One region of the Bradyrhizobium sp. HKCCYLRH1030 genome, then DNA from elsewhere that is predicted to be linked to it. Evidence: predicted binding sites of a transcription regulator. Region 1 holds the regulator's gene; the other holds the start of a gene.

Region 1 (5,642 bases):
TAGCATCCTGATCGTTCCCTCAGAGCCGACCATCATAAGGCCCCGCTCCTAGCCCGTCTTAAGCGTTCCGCTTCGTATCACCGGCGGGTTTAGCGCCCCCGCATGAACACTGGCAAGCGCTTCCCCGGGGATAGCCTCGGAACCGCGCTGGCTGCGACCGAGCAGCATGGCGACCGCCCAGATCAGTCCGAACAGGCCAATCGCGACGATCCCGAGATTGGCGACATCGTCGCCCAGCGCGGTGGCGACCCCCGTCCATCCCCCGGTCAGGCCAAGCCGCGGCGCCAACAGCGTGATCGCCTCGAAGCCGCCGATCACCAGCGCGATGGCAACGGATGCGCCGGTGATCACGAGGTTATAGCGCAGCTTGCGTGCGGGATCGGTCAGCGCCCAGCGATAGGCGCCCGCCATCAGCATGCTGTCGGCGGTGTCGACGGTGGCCATCGCAGCCGCGAACAGCGCCGGAAACACCAGGACATGGGCGAGGCTCGCGCCGCGCGCTGCCTCGGTTGCCGACAGGCTGAGAAGCCCGATCTCGCTCGCAGTGTCGAAGCCGAGACCGAACAGGAAACCGAGCGGATACATGTGCCAGGCGCGTCCCACCAGGCGGAGCACCGGGCGCAGCAGGCGGATGAGGATGCCCCGTCCGGAGCTTCCGGCGGTTTCCATCTCGGACTGCGGCTGTGCGGCGCGGCGCCAGAGGTTCACGAACAGAATGAGGTTCGCCAACGCGATCAGCAGCAGGAAGCCGGCCGACACCGACGTGCCGATGACGCCGCCGATCGCCCTGATCGCGCTCTCTTCATCCAGGAGGTCGGCGCCGGCGATGAGGCTCACGACGATGGTGGCGATGACGACGACGCTGGAATGGCCGAGCGCAAAATACAGGCCGGCGGCGCGCGGGGCGCTACCGTCCTGCACCAGCTTCCGTACGACGTTGTCGATCGCCGCGATGTGATCCGCATCGACCGCATGGCGCAGTCCGAGCAGCCAGGCCAGCATCGCGGTGCCGACGATGGCGGGCCGGTCGGCGTAGAGCGCGAACGCCCAGGCCCAGGCGAGCGCGTTGGCGGCGACCAGCCCGCCGACGAGCGCAACGTTGCGGCCGGGCTGCGATCGCCACCACAGCAGCCGAGGGGCACGAGGATGATCAATTTGAACAATCGTCATACTCGGACTATAGCAAGAGCCAGGCCAGTTCGGTAAAGCCCCCGCTGCAGGCAAAAGCTGCAGGAAAACGTGGGCGGCCCTTCCCGGATTGCCCTCTCGCTTGGCAACCCGCTATCCAGTCACGCACAGATCATGACCAGCGGCGGGACATCCTCTTCTCTCGTCCCTCCTTCGCTCACCGCATCGAGGCACTCTGTGCCGCGATCTCGCGCCGCACGACCGCCTCGAACTGGCTCGCGGGGGCGGCGAACATCAGCCGGGTCTCCTCATGGAACGCCGAGAAGATGCCGACCACGGCCGGCTGTCCGCCGACTTCGGCCATGATGGGGGAGCCCGAATAGCCGAAATTGGCGAGGCAATGCACCGTCAGCAGCATCCCGTCCTTGGTCATGCCGGCGCTGCAATTGCGCTGGCCGGTCGGCGAATAGCGCCGCTCCTGGCCATAGCCGATCTCGGAGATGGTTCCGGCCGTGGTCGCAGCCTGCAATTCCTCGCGCGTCAGCGCCCTGACCTCAACCGGCTTCGACGGCAGCGCGTCCTTCAGCACGATCAACGCCCAATCGGCGGGCGAGCGGTCGAGCGACCACCTGTCGTGCCGGGTCGGGACGAAATCAGGCGCCACGATCAGCTTGTCGGCGACAGACGATGCCGCCGGCGTGCCCCTGTTCATGCCGGCCAGGAAGCGGACGTTGCCGGGGCTGACCTGCGCCACGCCGTTGAACACGCAATGTGCCGCGGTGAGCACGACGCGCGGCGCGACCAGCGTGCCGGTGCACCAGCCGCCGGTCGAGTATTGCGCGACGGTGACGACGCCGATCGACGACGCCGGCCACGAGGTGGGATCGACGACCTCGCCGATGTGGCGGTCGAGCCCGAGCAGTTGCTCCGGACGCGGAGCGGCGATGCCGGCCTCCGCCGATTCCGGCTTCGGCCGCCAGGCCGCAATGGCACTCTGGGCCTGGACGCGCTGCGGCTCGGTCAACTTGACCCGCTGCACGTCGCGGCCGGCCGATCGCACGCCGCTACGGCCCGCCATCACCAGCCAGGCATAGCCCTGCACGACGTCCTGTTTCACACCGCGGCCGTCGAGCAGCATCAGGCCGAGCATGTATTGCGACTGGGCGAAGCCCTGCGCCGCGGCGCGGCTGAACCAGCGGCCGGCTTCGCCGTAATTGCTCGCAACACCTTCGCCATTGACGTAGGCGATGCCGAGATAGTGTTGCGCGACAGCGAGCCCCTGATCGGCGGCCTTGCGGTACCACGCCAGCGCCTCGGCGGGGTTGCGCGGTTGGCCCCAGCCGAAGGCGTGCATGAAGCCGACGTCGAACTGCGCCCGCGCATCGCCCTTGGCGGCCAGCGGCAGCAGCCGTCGCATCGCCGCCGCATGCTGCCCGTTGCCTGCCGCCGCGACCGCGTCTTCGAGCTCGGCGGCCGTGGCGCCCGCCGCGCCGCCGAGCAGCACGGCAAGAGATATGATGATGGTCTTGATCAAGGGCGTCCGCTGGGACCGAAACATCGTGACGGGCCACGAAGCAGACACGATCAAGACGGCGGCGGCGTGGCGGAAAGCGGACCGCGATCTCCTCAATCGGGCCGCCTCGCGTCTCACACCTGCTGCGTCCTCACGCCCGATCGCCCCTTACACCTGCTCGCTCTTGGCGAAGCGATCATCGAGCGCATAACCGGCGCCGCGCACGGTGCGGATCGGGTCCTGCTCGCGGCCGGGATTGAGCAGCTTGCGCAGGCGGCCGATATGGACGTCGACGGTGCGCTCGTCGATGTAGATGTCGCGGCCCCAGACACTGTCGAGCAGCTGCTCGCGGCTGAACACGCGGCCGGGATGCTCCAGGAAGAACTCGAGCAGGCGGTATTCGGTCGGGCCGAGATCGATCGGCCTACCAGAGCGCGCCACGCGGCGCTTCTCGCGGTCGAGCTCGATGTCGCCATAGGACAGCACGGTCGCCAGCCGCTCCGGACTCGCCCGCCGCAGCAGGCCTTTCACCCGCGCCAGAAGCTCCGGCACCGAGAACGGCTTGACGATGTAGTCGTCGGCGCCGGTCGCGAGGCCGCGCACGCGCTCGCTCTCCTCGCCGCGTGCGGTGAGCATGATGATCGGCAACTGCCGGGTCTCGGTCCGCGCCCGCAGGCGGCGGCACAGCTCGATGCCGGACAGGCCCGGCAGCATCCAGTCGAGCACGACGAGATCGGGAACACGCTCCTTCAGGCGCGTGTCGGCTTCGTCGCCGCGCGCCACGGTCTCGACCTCGTAGCCTTCGGCCTCGAGGTTGTAGCGCAGCAGCGTCGTCAGCGCCTCCTCGTCCTCCACCACCAGAATTCGGGCGCCCATGTCTGAACCGTCTCTCTCAGTTGCCGGGGATCGTCGATGCGAAGCTCGTCATGTCGCCCTTCGGGCGCTTGTCCATGATCTGCTGGCCTTCGATCATATAGAACACCGTCTCGGCGATGTTGGTCGCGTGATCGCCGATGCGCTCGATATTCTTGGCGCAGAACATCAGGTGGATGCAGAACGAGATGTTGCGCGGATCCTCCATCATGTAGGTCAGGAGCTCGCGGAACAGCGAGGTGCAGATGGCATCGACTTCCTCATCGCCCTTCCACACCGTCATCGCCGCCGGCAAATCGTGCGCGGCATAGGCGTCCAGCACCGTCTTGACCTGCGACTGCACGAGATCGGTCATGTGCTCGAGCCCGCGGATCAGCTTCAGCGGATGGAAGTCGCTCTCCAGCGCCGCGACGCGCTTGCCGATGTTCTTGGCGAGATCGCCGATACGCTCCAGATCGGTCGCCACGCGCATCGCGCCGACGATCTCACGCAGGTCGACCGCCATCGGCTGTCGCCGGGCGATGGTAAGAACGGCGCGCTCCTCGATGATGCGTTGCAGCTTGTCGACCTCGGCGTCGGTGGCGACCACCTTCTGGCCGAGCGCGATGTCGCGTCGCACCAGCGCATCGACGGAATCGACGATCAGCCGCTCGGCGAGGCCGCCCATCTCCGATACCAGACGGGTGAGGTCCTGCAGATCGCTGTCGAACGCCTTGGCGGTATGTTCACTGGCCATGATGATCTCCTGAAGACAATGTCGTCGGCGTCAGCCGAACCGGCCGGTGATGTAATCCTGGGTCCGCCGATCGCTCGGCGAGGTGAAGATCTTGCTGGTGTCGTCGAACTCGATCAGCTCGCCGAGATACATGAAGGCGGTCTTGTCGGAGACGCGCGCCGCCTGCTGCATGTTATGCGTCACGATGGCGATCGTATAGTTTTCGGCGAGTTCCTGGATCAGCTCCTCGACCTTGGCGGTCGAGATCGGATCGAGCGCCGAGCACGGCTCGTCGAACAGGATCACCTCCGGCCGGACCGCCACGGTACGCGCGATGCACAGCCGCTGCTGCTGGCCGCCGGACAGCGACAGGCCCGAGGCGTTGAGCTTGTCCTTGACCTCGTTCCACAACGCGCCGCCGCGCAGCGCCTTCTCGACCCGGTCGTCCATCTCCGACTTGGAGATCTTCTCATAGAGGCGGATGCCGAAGGCGATGTTCTCGTAGATCGTCATCGGGAACGGCGTCGGCTTCTGGAACACCATGCCGACCCGGGCACGCAGCAGGTTCAGATCGAGCTTGGGATCGAGGATGTTGGTGTTGTCGAGCATCAGCTGCCCGGTCGCCCGCTGCCCCGGATAGAGATCGTACATCCGGTTGAAGATGCGCAGCAGCGTGGACTTGCCGCAGCCGGACGGGCCGATGAACGCGGTGACGCGGTTGGTGCCCAGCGACAGGTTGATGTTCTTCAGCGCATGATGGTCGCCGTAGTAGAAGTTGAGGTTGCGCGCGGTCACCTTGGCCGGCGCATCCGGAAGCGCCTTGCCGTGAAGAGCGTGATTGGGCTGACTGACGGAGACGGACAGTTCGGTCATTTGGTGTTCCTCTCGGCGCCGAGAATGCGTGCACCGATGTTCAGGGCGAGCACGGCCAGAGTGATGAGAAGGGCTCCGCTCCAGGCCAGTTGTTTCCAGTAGGCATAAGGGCTCTGGACGAAATTGTTGATGGTGACGGGCAGGTTCGCCATCGTCTTGGAAAGGTTGAGGCTCCAGAACTGGTTCGACAGCGCGGTGAACAGCAGAGGCGCGGTCTCGCCGGCGACGCGGGCGGTCGCCAGCAGCACGCCGGTGATGAGGCCCGAGCGCGCCGCCCGATAGGCGATGCGGCGGATCACCAGCGAGCGCGGCAGGCCGAGCGCAGACGCCGCCTCGCGCAGCGGGTTGGGCACGAGCAGCAGCATGTCCTCGGTGGTGCGCAGCACCACCGGGATCACGATGACCGCCAATGCAAGGGAACCCGCGAGTGCCGAGAAGCCGCCCATCGGCACCACGACCGCACCATAGATGAACAGGCCGATGATGATCGAGGGCGCCGACAGCAGGATGTCGTTGATGAAGCGGATCACCGAGGTCAGG
Region 2 (5,642 bases), on a different contig from region 1:
CGCACCGGTGCCAGCTTCCTGATGCTGGACGAGCCGACCGAGGGTCTCGCGCCCGTGATCATCCAGCAGATCGGCCACACCATCGCGCGGCTGAAGAAGGAAGGCTTCACGATTCTCCTCGTCGAGCAGAACTTCCGTTTCGCCTCGACGGTCGCTGATCGCTACTACGTCGTCGAGCACGGCAAGGTCATCGACGGCTTCGCCAATGCCGATCTGTCGGCCAACATGGACAAGCTGCATACTTATCTCGGCGTCTGACCAGCGCTAGCGGCGCTGACCTGGCAGTTCCTTCCGCGGTTTTCTCGCGGTTTTCTAGGTAGAATCTCTTGGCAGTTCTCTTGGCAGTTTTCTTGGAAAGTTCTGGAAGTTGGAAATGAAGAGCAAATTCATCGCGTCGCTGCTGCTGGGAACGGCACTCACTCTCGCCGCTGGCAGCGTCGCTTCGGCCGGCGACAAGACCGTCAAGATCGGCGCGCTGTCCGATCAGTCGGGTCTTTATGCCGATCTCGGCGGTCTCGGCTCGACGCTCGCAGCGCAGCTGGCGATCGAGGATTCCGGCCTCACCGCGAAGGGCTGGAAGATCGACGTCATCTCCGGCGATCACCAGAACAAGCCGGATATTGGCACCTCGATCGCGCGGCAGTGGTTCGACGTCGACAAGGTCGACGTCATCGTCGACGTGCCGAACTCGGGCGTGGCGCTGGCGGTGAACAACGTCGTCAAGGAAAAGAACGGCGTCTACATCAATTCGGGCGCTGCGACCTCGGATCTCACCAACGCGCAGTGCTCGCCCAACACGGTGCACTGGACCTACGACACCTACATGCTCGCGCACACCACTGGCCAGGCGCTGGTCAAGGCGGGCGGCTCGACCTGGTTCTTCCTGACGGCAGACTACGCCTTCGGCGCCGCGCTGGAGCGCGATACCACGGCGGTCGTGACCGCCAATGGCGGCAAGGTGATCGGCGGCGTCAAGCATCCGCTCAACACCTCCGACTTCTCGTCCTTCCTGCTGCAGGCGCAGTCGTCGAACGCCAAGGTCATCGGCCTCGCCAATGCCGGCGGCGATACCACCAATACGATCAAGCAGGCGGCCGAGTTCGGCATCAATAAGGGCGGCCAGAAGCTTGCCGCGCTGTTGCTGTTCCTGACCGACGTCAAGTCGATCGGGCTCGACATCGCGCAGGGCCTCAACTTCACCGAGACCTTCTACTGGGACATGAACGACCAGACCCGCGCCTTCTCCGAGCGCTTCGCCAAGCGCATGAAGAACGGCGCGCCGCCGACCATGGTGCAGGCGGGCGTCTATGCCGGCTTGATGCATTACTTCAAGGCGCTGGAGGCGCTCGGCGAGAACCCGCATGACGGCGTCAAGATCGTCGACAGGATGAAGTCGATCCCGACCGACGATGCGCTGTTCGGCAAGGGCGAGATCCAGCCGAACGGCCGCACCATCCACACCGCCTATCTGTTCGAGGTCAAGAAGCCCTCGGAGTCCAAGGGCCCGTGGGATCTCTACAAGCTGGTCGGCTCGGTACCGGGCGACCAGGCCTTCACGCCGCTCGACAAGAGCGCGTGCGCCTTGTTGAAGAAATGAACCGCTGTGGCTCCGGCGGCTGAACGTCGCCGGGGCCGCCATCTTCTGGGAAACGCCGAGAGAAAACAGAAACAAGACGATGCAGGCCCTCTACGCACAGCTCCTGGTCGGACTGATCAACGGCTCGTTCTACGCGCTGCTCAGTCTCGGGCTTGCCGTCATCTTCGGCATGCTCAACATCATCAATTTCGCCCATGGCGCGCTCTACATGATGGGCGCGTTCTGCGCCTATTTCCTGCTGAACCTCGGCGGCATCAATTATTGGTGGGCGCTGCTGCTGGCGCCGATCATCGTCGGCATCTTCGGCATGGTCCTCGAGCGCACCATGCTGCAATGGATTGCCGGGCTCGACCATCTCTACGGACTGCTTCTGACGTTCGGATTGGCGCTGATCATCCAGGGCGTGTTCCAGAACTTCTTCGGCTCGTCCGGCCTGCCTTATGCGATCCCGGATCAGCTCCGCGGCGGCATGAACCTCGGCTTCATGTATCTGCCGGTCTATCGCGGCTGGGTCGTCATATTCTCCCTGGTCGTCTGTCTGGCGACCTGGTTCCTGATCGAGCGGACCCGGCTCGGCGCCTACCTGCGCGCCGCCACCGAGAATCCGACCTTGGTGCGGGCGTTCGGCATCAACGTGCCGCGCATGATCACGCTGACCTACGGCCTCGGCGTCGGGCTCGCGGCGCTGGCCGGCGTGTTGTCGGCGCCGATCAACCAGGTGCGGCCGCTGATGGGCGAGCACATCATCATCGTGGTGTTCGCGGTGGTCGTGATCGGCGGCATGGGCTCGATCATGGGCTCGATCATCACCGGCTTCCTGCTCGGCGTGATTGAGGGACTGACCAAATATTTCTATCCCGAGGCTTCCAACACCGTGGTCTTCGTTCTGATGGTCCTGGTGCTGCTGGTGAAGCCGACGGGTCTGACCGGACGGGCGGCCTGACATGACATCCATCACCGACGCAACCCTGCCGATCACCCCGCGCGCGATGCGCGATGAGATGATCGTGTTCGTCATCATGACAGCGCTGCTGGCGATCGTGCCGTGGACCGGGCTGTACCCGTTCTTCGTCATGCAGGCGCTGTGCTTCGCGCTGCTGGCCTGCGCCTTCAACCTCCTGATCGGCTATGGCGGCCTGCTGTCGTTCGGCCATGCGATGTTCCTGGGAACGGCCGGCTATTGCAGTGCCCACGCGCTGAAGGTGTGGGGGCTGCCGCCCGAGCTCGGCATCCTGACGGGCGTCGCCGGATCGTTCGTCCTGTCGGTGATCACCGGCTACATCTCGATCCGACGCCAGGGCATCTATTTCGCGATGATCACCCTGGCGCTGTCGCAGCTCCTGTACTTCATCTATCTGCAGGCGCCGTTCACCCATGGCGAGGACGGCATCCAGGGCATTCCGCAGGGCCGGATGTTCGGCATCCTCGACCTGTCCAAGCCGACGGTGCTCTATTACGTCGTGCTGGTCGGCTTCCTCGCCGGCTTCCTGCTGATCTTCCGCACCATCAACTCGCCGTTCGGCGAGGTGCTGAAATCGATCCGTGAGAACGAGCAGCGCGCGATCTCGCTGGGCTACAAGACCGACCATTACAAGCTGCTCGCCTTCATCCTGTCGGGGACGCTGGCGGGCCTCGCCGGTGCGCTGAAGGTGTTCGTCGCCCAGAATGCCTCGCTGACCGACGTCGAGGTCGGGATGTCCGGCCAGATCGTGCTCATGACCCTGGTCGGTGGGCTCGGCACCGTGTTCGGCCCCGTCGTCGGCGCGTTCGTGATCGTCGGCATGCAGCAATATCTGTCCGGGTTCGGCCAGTGGGTGACGGTGATCCAGGGCGTGATCTTCGTCGCCTGCGTGCTCACCTTCCGCCGCGGCGTCGTCGGGGAAATCGCCCATCTGTTCAAGCGATCCCTCTAAGCCATTGATCTGAAAAGAGATCGTCGAAAGGGCAGAAAGCGGTGGATGATCCGGCCACCGCTTCTGCTGGTGCGCGATCCGGAGTATGACAGTTCTGTGACGGGCCGGCCCTGGCCCGTTTCGGAATGGATGGATCTCGTCCCATGCTGCACTGGTTTCGCGCCGTCCTCCCGCGGGAGGAGCGGTTTTTCGATTTGTTCGCCCGCCACAACAAGGTGGTGATTCAAGGCGCCCATGCGCTGCAGGACATGCTGCAGGGCGGCGACGACATCCTCAGGCATTGCCAGCGCGTCAGCCAGCTCGAGAACGAGGCCGACAACATCACCCGCGAAGTGCTGACCGCTGTCCGCCGCACTTTCATCACCCCATTCGACCGCGGCGACATCAAGAACCTGATCACCTCGATGGACGACGCCATCGACCAGATGCAGCAGACCGCCAAGGCCGTGGTGCTGTTCGAGGTCAAGGAGTTCGAGCCGACCATGCGCGAGATGGGCACCTTGCTGGTCGACTGCGCCAACCTGATCGGAAAGGCGTTGCCGCTGTTGCAGGCGATCGGTCAGAACGTGCCGATGATCACCGCGATCACCGAGGAGATGACCAAGCTCGAGGGACGGGTCGACGATCTCCACGACATCGGGCTGAAGGAGCTGTTCCTCAAGCACCGCAACGCCAACACGATGGATTTCATCGTCGGCGCCGAGATCTATGACCATCTGGAGAAGGTCGCCGACCGCTTCGACGACGTCGCCAACGAGATCAATTCGATCATGATCGAACAGGTCTAGGGTAGGGCCGCGCCGTGGACGCTCAACTCGGCCTTCCGATCCTGGTCGGCCTCATCGCCGTCGCACTCGCCTTCGATTTCCTCAACGGCCTGCACGACGCCGCCAACTCGATCGCGACCATCGTTTCGACCCGCGTGCTGCGGCCGCAATATGCGGTGTTCTGGGCCGCATTCTTCAACTTCGTGGCGTTTGGCGTGTTCGGCCTCCACGTCGCCCAGACCATCGGCACCGGCATCATCGATCCCGCCATCGTCGACGCGCAGGTGATCTTCGCTGCCCTGGTCGGCGCCATCGTCTGGAACCTGGTCACCTGGGCCGCCGGCATTCCGTCGTCGAGCTCGCATGCGCTGATCGGCGGGCTGGTCGGGGCAGGGGTCGCCAAGGCCGGCATCTCGGCCACCGTGTGGAGCGGCCTGTCCAAGACCGTGCTGGCGATCGTGCTGTCGCCGCTGGTCGGGCTGGTGCTGGCGATGATCCTGGTCGCGATCGTGTCCTGGGCCTCGGTACGCTCGACGCCGTTCGCGGTCGACCGCGCCTTCCGCATCCTGCAATTCGCCTCGGCCTCGCTCTATTCGCTCGGCCATGGCGGCAACGACGCGCAGAAGACGATGGGCATCATCGCCGTGCTGTTGTACTCGCAGGGCCGTCTCGGCGAGCAGTTCACGGTGCCGTTCTGGGTCGTGCTGTCGTGCCAGGCCGCGATGGCGCTTGGCACCCTGATGGGCGGCTGGCGCATCGTCCGCACCATGGGCCTGCGCATCACCAAGCTCAACCCGATGCAGGGCTTCTGCGCCGAGACCGGCGGCGCCATCACGCTGTTCCTGGCGACGTTCCTCGGCGTGCCGGTGTCGACCACCCACACCATCACCGGCGCGATCGTCGGCGTCGGCGCCGCCCGCCGCGCCTCGGCGGTGCGCTGGAACGTGGCCGGATCGATCGTCTACGCCTGGATCTTCACGATTCCGGCCTCTGCCATCGTCTCGGCGCTGACGTTCTGGCTGGTGTCGGTGCTCCGGCACTGATCCGGGGCGGGCGAGGGGGCAACTCGCCGGTTGGAGTTGCGGTGCAAAACGCCTATATGGAGGGCGCGCGGCGGCCGTGATCCCGCGCCTTTCCCATCAAATCGCCCGCTCTCTGGCCCCGAAACGACGTCCGCCGCCTCATGTCCGATACAAGTTTGACGACCGAACAGCCGTCCCGCTCCGCGCTCTCCGACGAGGTCGCGCGCCGGCGCACCTTCGCCATCATCTCGCACCCGGACGCCGGCAAGACGACGCTGACCGAGAAGCTGCTGCTGTTCGGCGGCGCCATCAACCTCGCCGGTCAGGTCAAGGCCAAGGGCGA

The links. Region 1 encodes PhoB, which activates phosphate uptake and scavenging genes when phosphate is short. Its sites were predicted from a motif close to TGTCATNNANCTGTCAT; they were not measured.
Region 2: the regulator PhoB is predicted to act here: its motif matches at 3,596-3,612, upstream of ACQR1E_RS03725 (DUF47 domain-containing protein).

The regions. Positions count from the first base shown of each region.
Region 1 covers NZ_JBNPUY010000005.1:254,887-260,528, reverse strand. Annotated here, with positions in the region: gene ACQR1E_RS16990 (HupU protein) at 1-33, opposite strand, end outside; gene ACQR1E_RS16985 (HoxN/HupN/NixA family nickel/cobalt transporter) at 49-1,170, opposite strand; gene ACQR1E_RS16980 (trypsin-like serine protease) at 1,346-2,662, opposite strand; gene phoB (phosphate regulon transcriptional regulator PhoB) at 2,810-3,517, opposite strand; gene phoU (phosphate signaling complex protein PhoU) at 3,534-4,250, opposite strand; gene pstB (phosphate ABC transporter ATP-binding protein PstB) at 4,281-5,102, opposite strand; gene pstA (phosphate ABC transporter permease PstA) at 5,099-5,642, opposite strand, start outside.
Region 2 covers NZ_JBNPUY010000001.1:814,845-820,486, reverse strand. Annotated here, with positions in the region: gene ACQR1E_RS03745 (ABC transporter ATP-binding protein) at 1-258, shown strand, start outside; gene ACQR1E_RS03740 (ABC transporter substrate-binding protein) at 374-1,597, shown strand; gene ACQR1E_RS03735 (branched-chain amino acid ABC transporter permease) at 1,677-2,540, shown strand; gene ACQR1E_RS03730 (branched-chain amino acid ABC transporter permease) at 2,542-3,510, shown strand; gene ACQR1E_RS03725 (DUF47 domain-containing protein) at 3,654-4,298, shown strand; gene ACQR1E_RS03720 (inorganic phosphate transporter) at 4,313-5,320, shown strand; gene ACQR1E_RS03715 (peptide chain release factor 3) at 5,461-5,642, shown strand, end outside.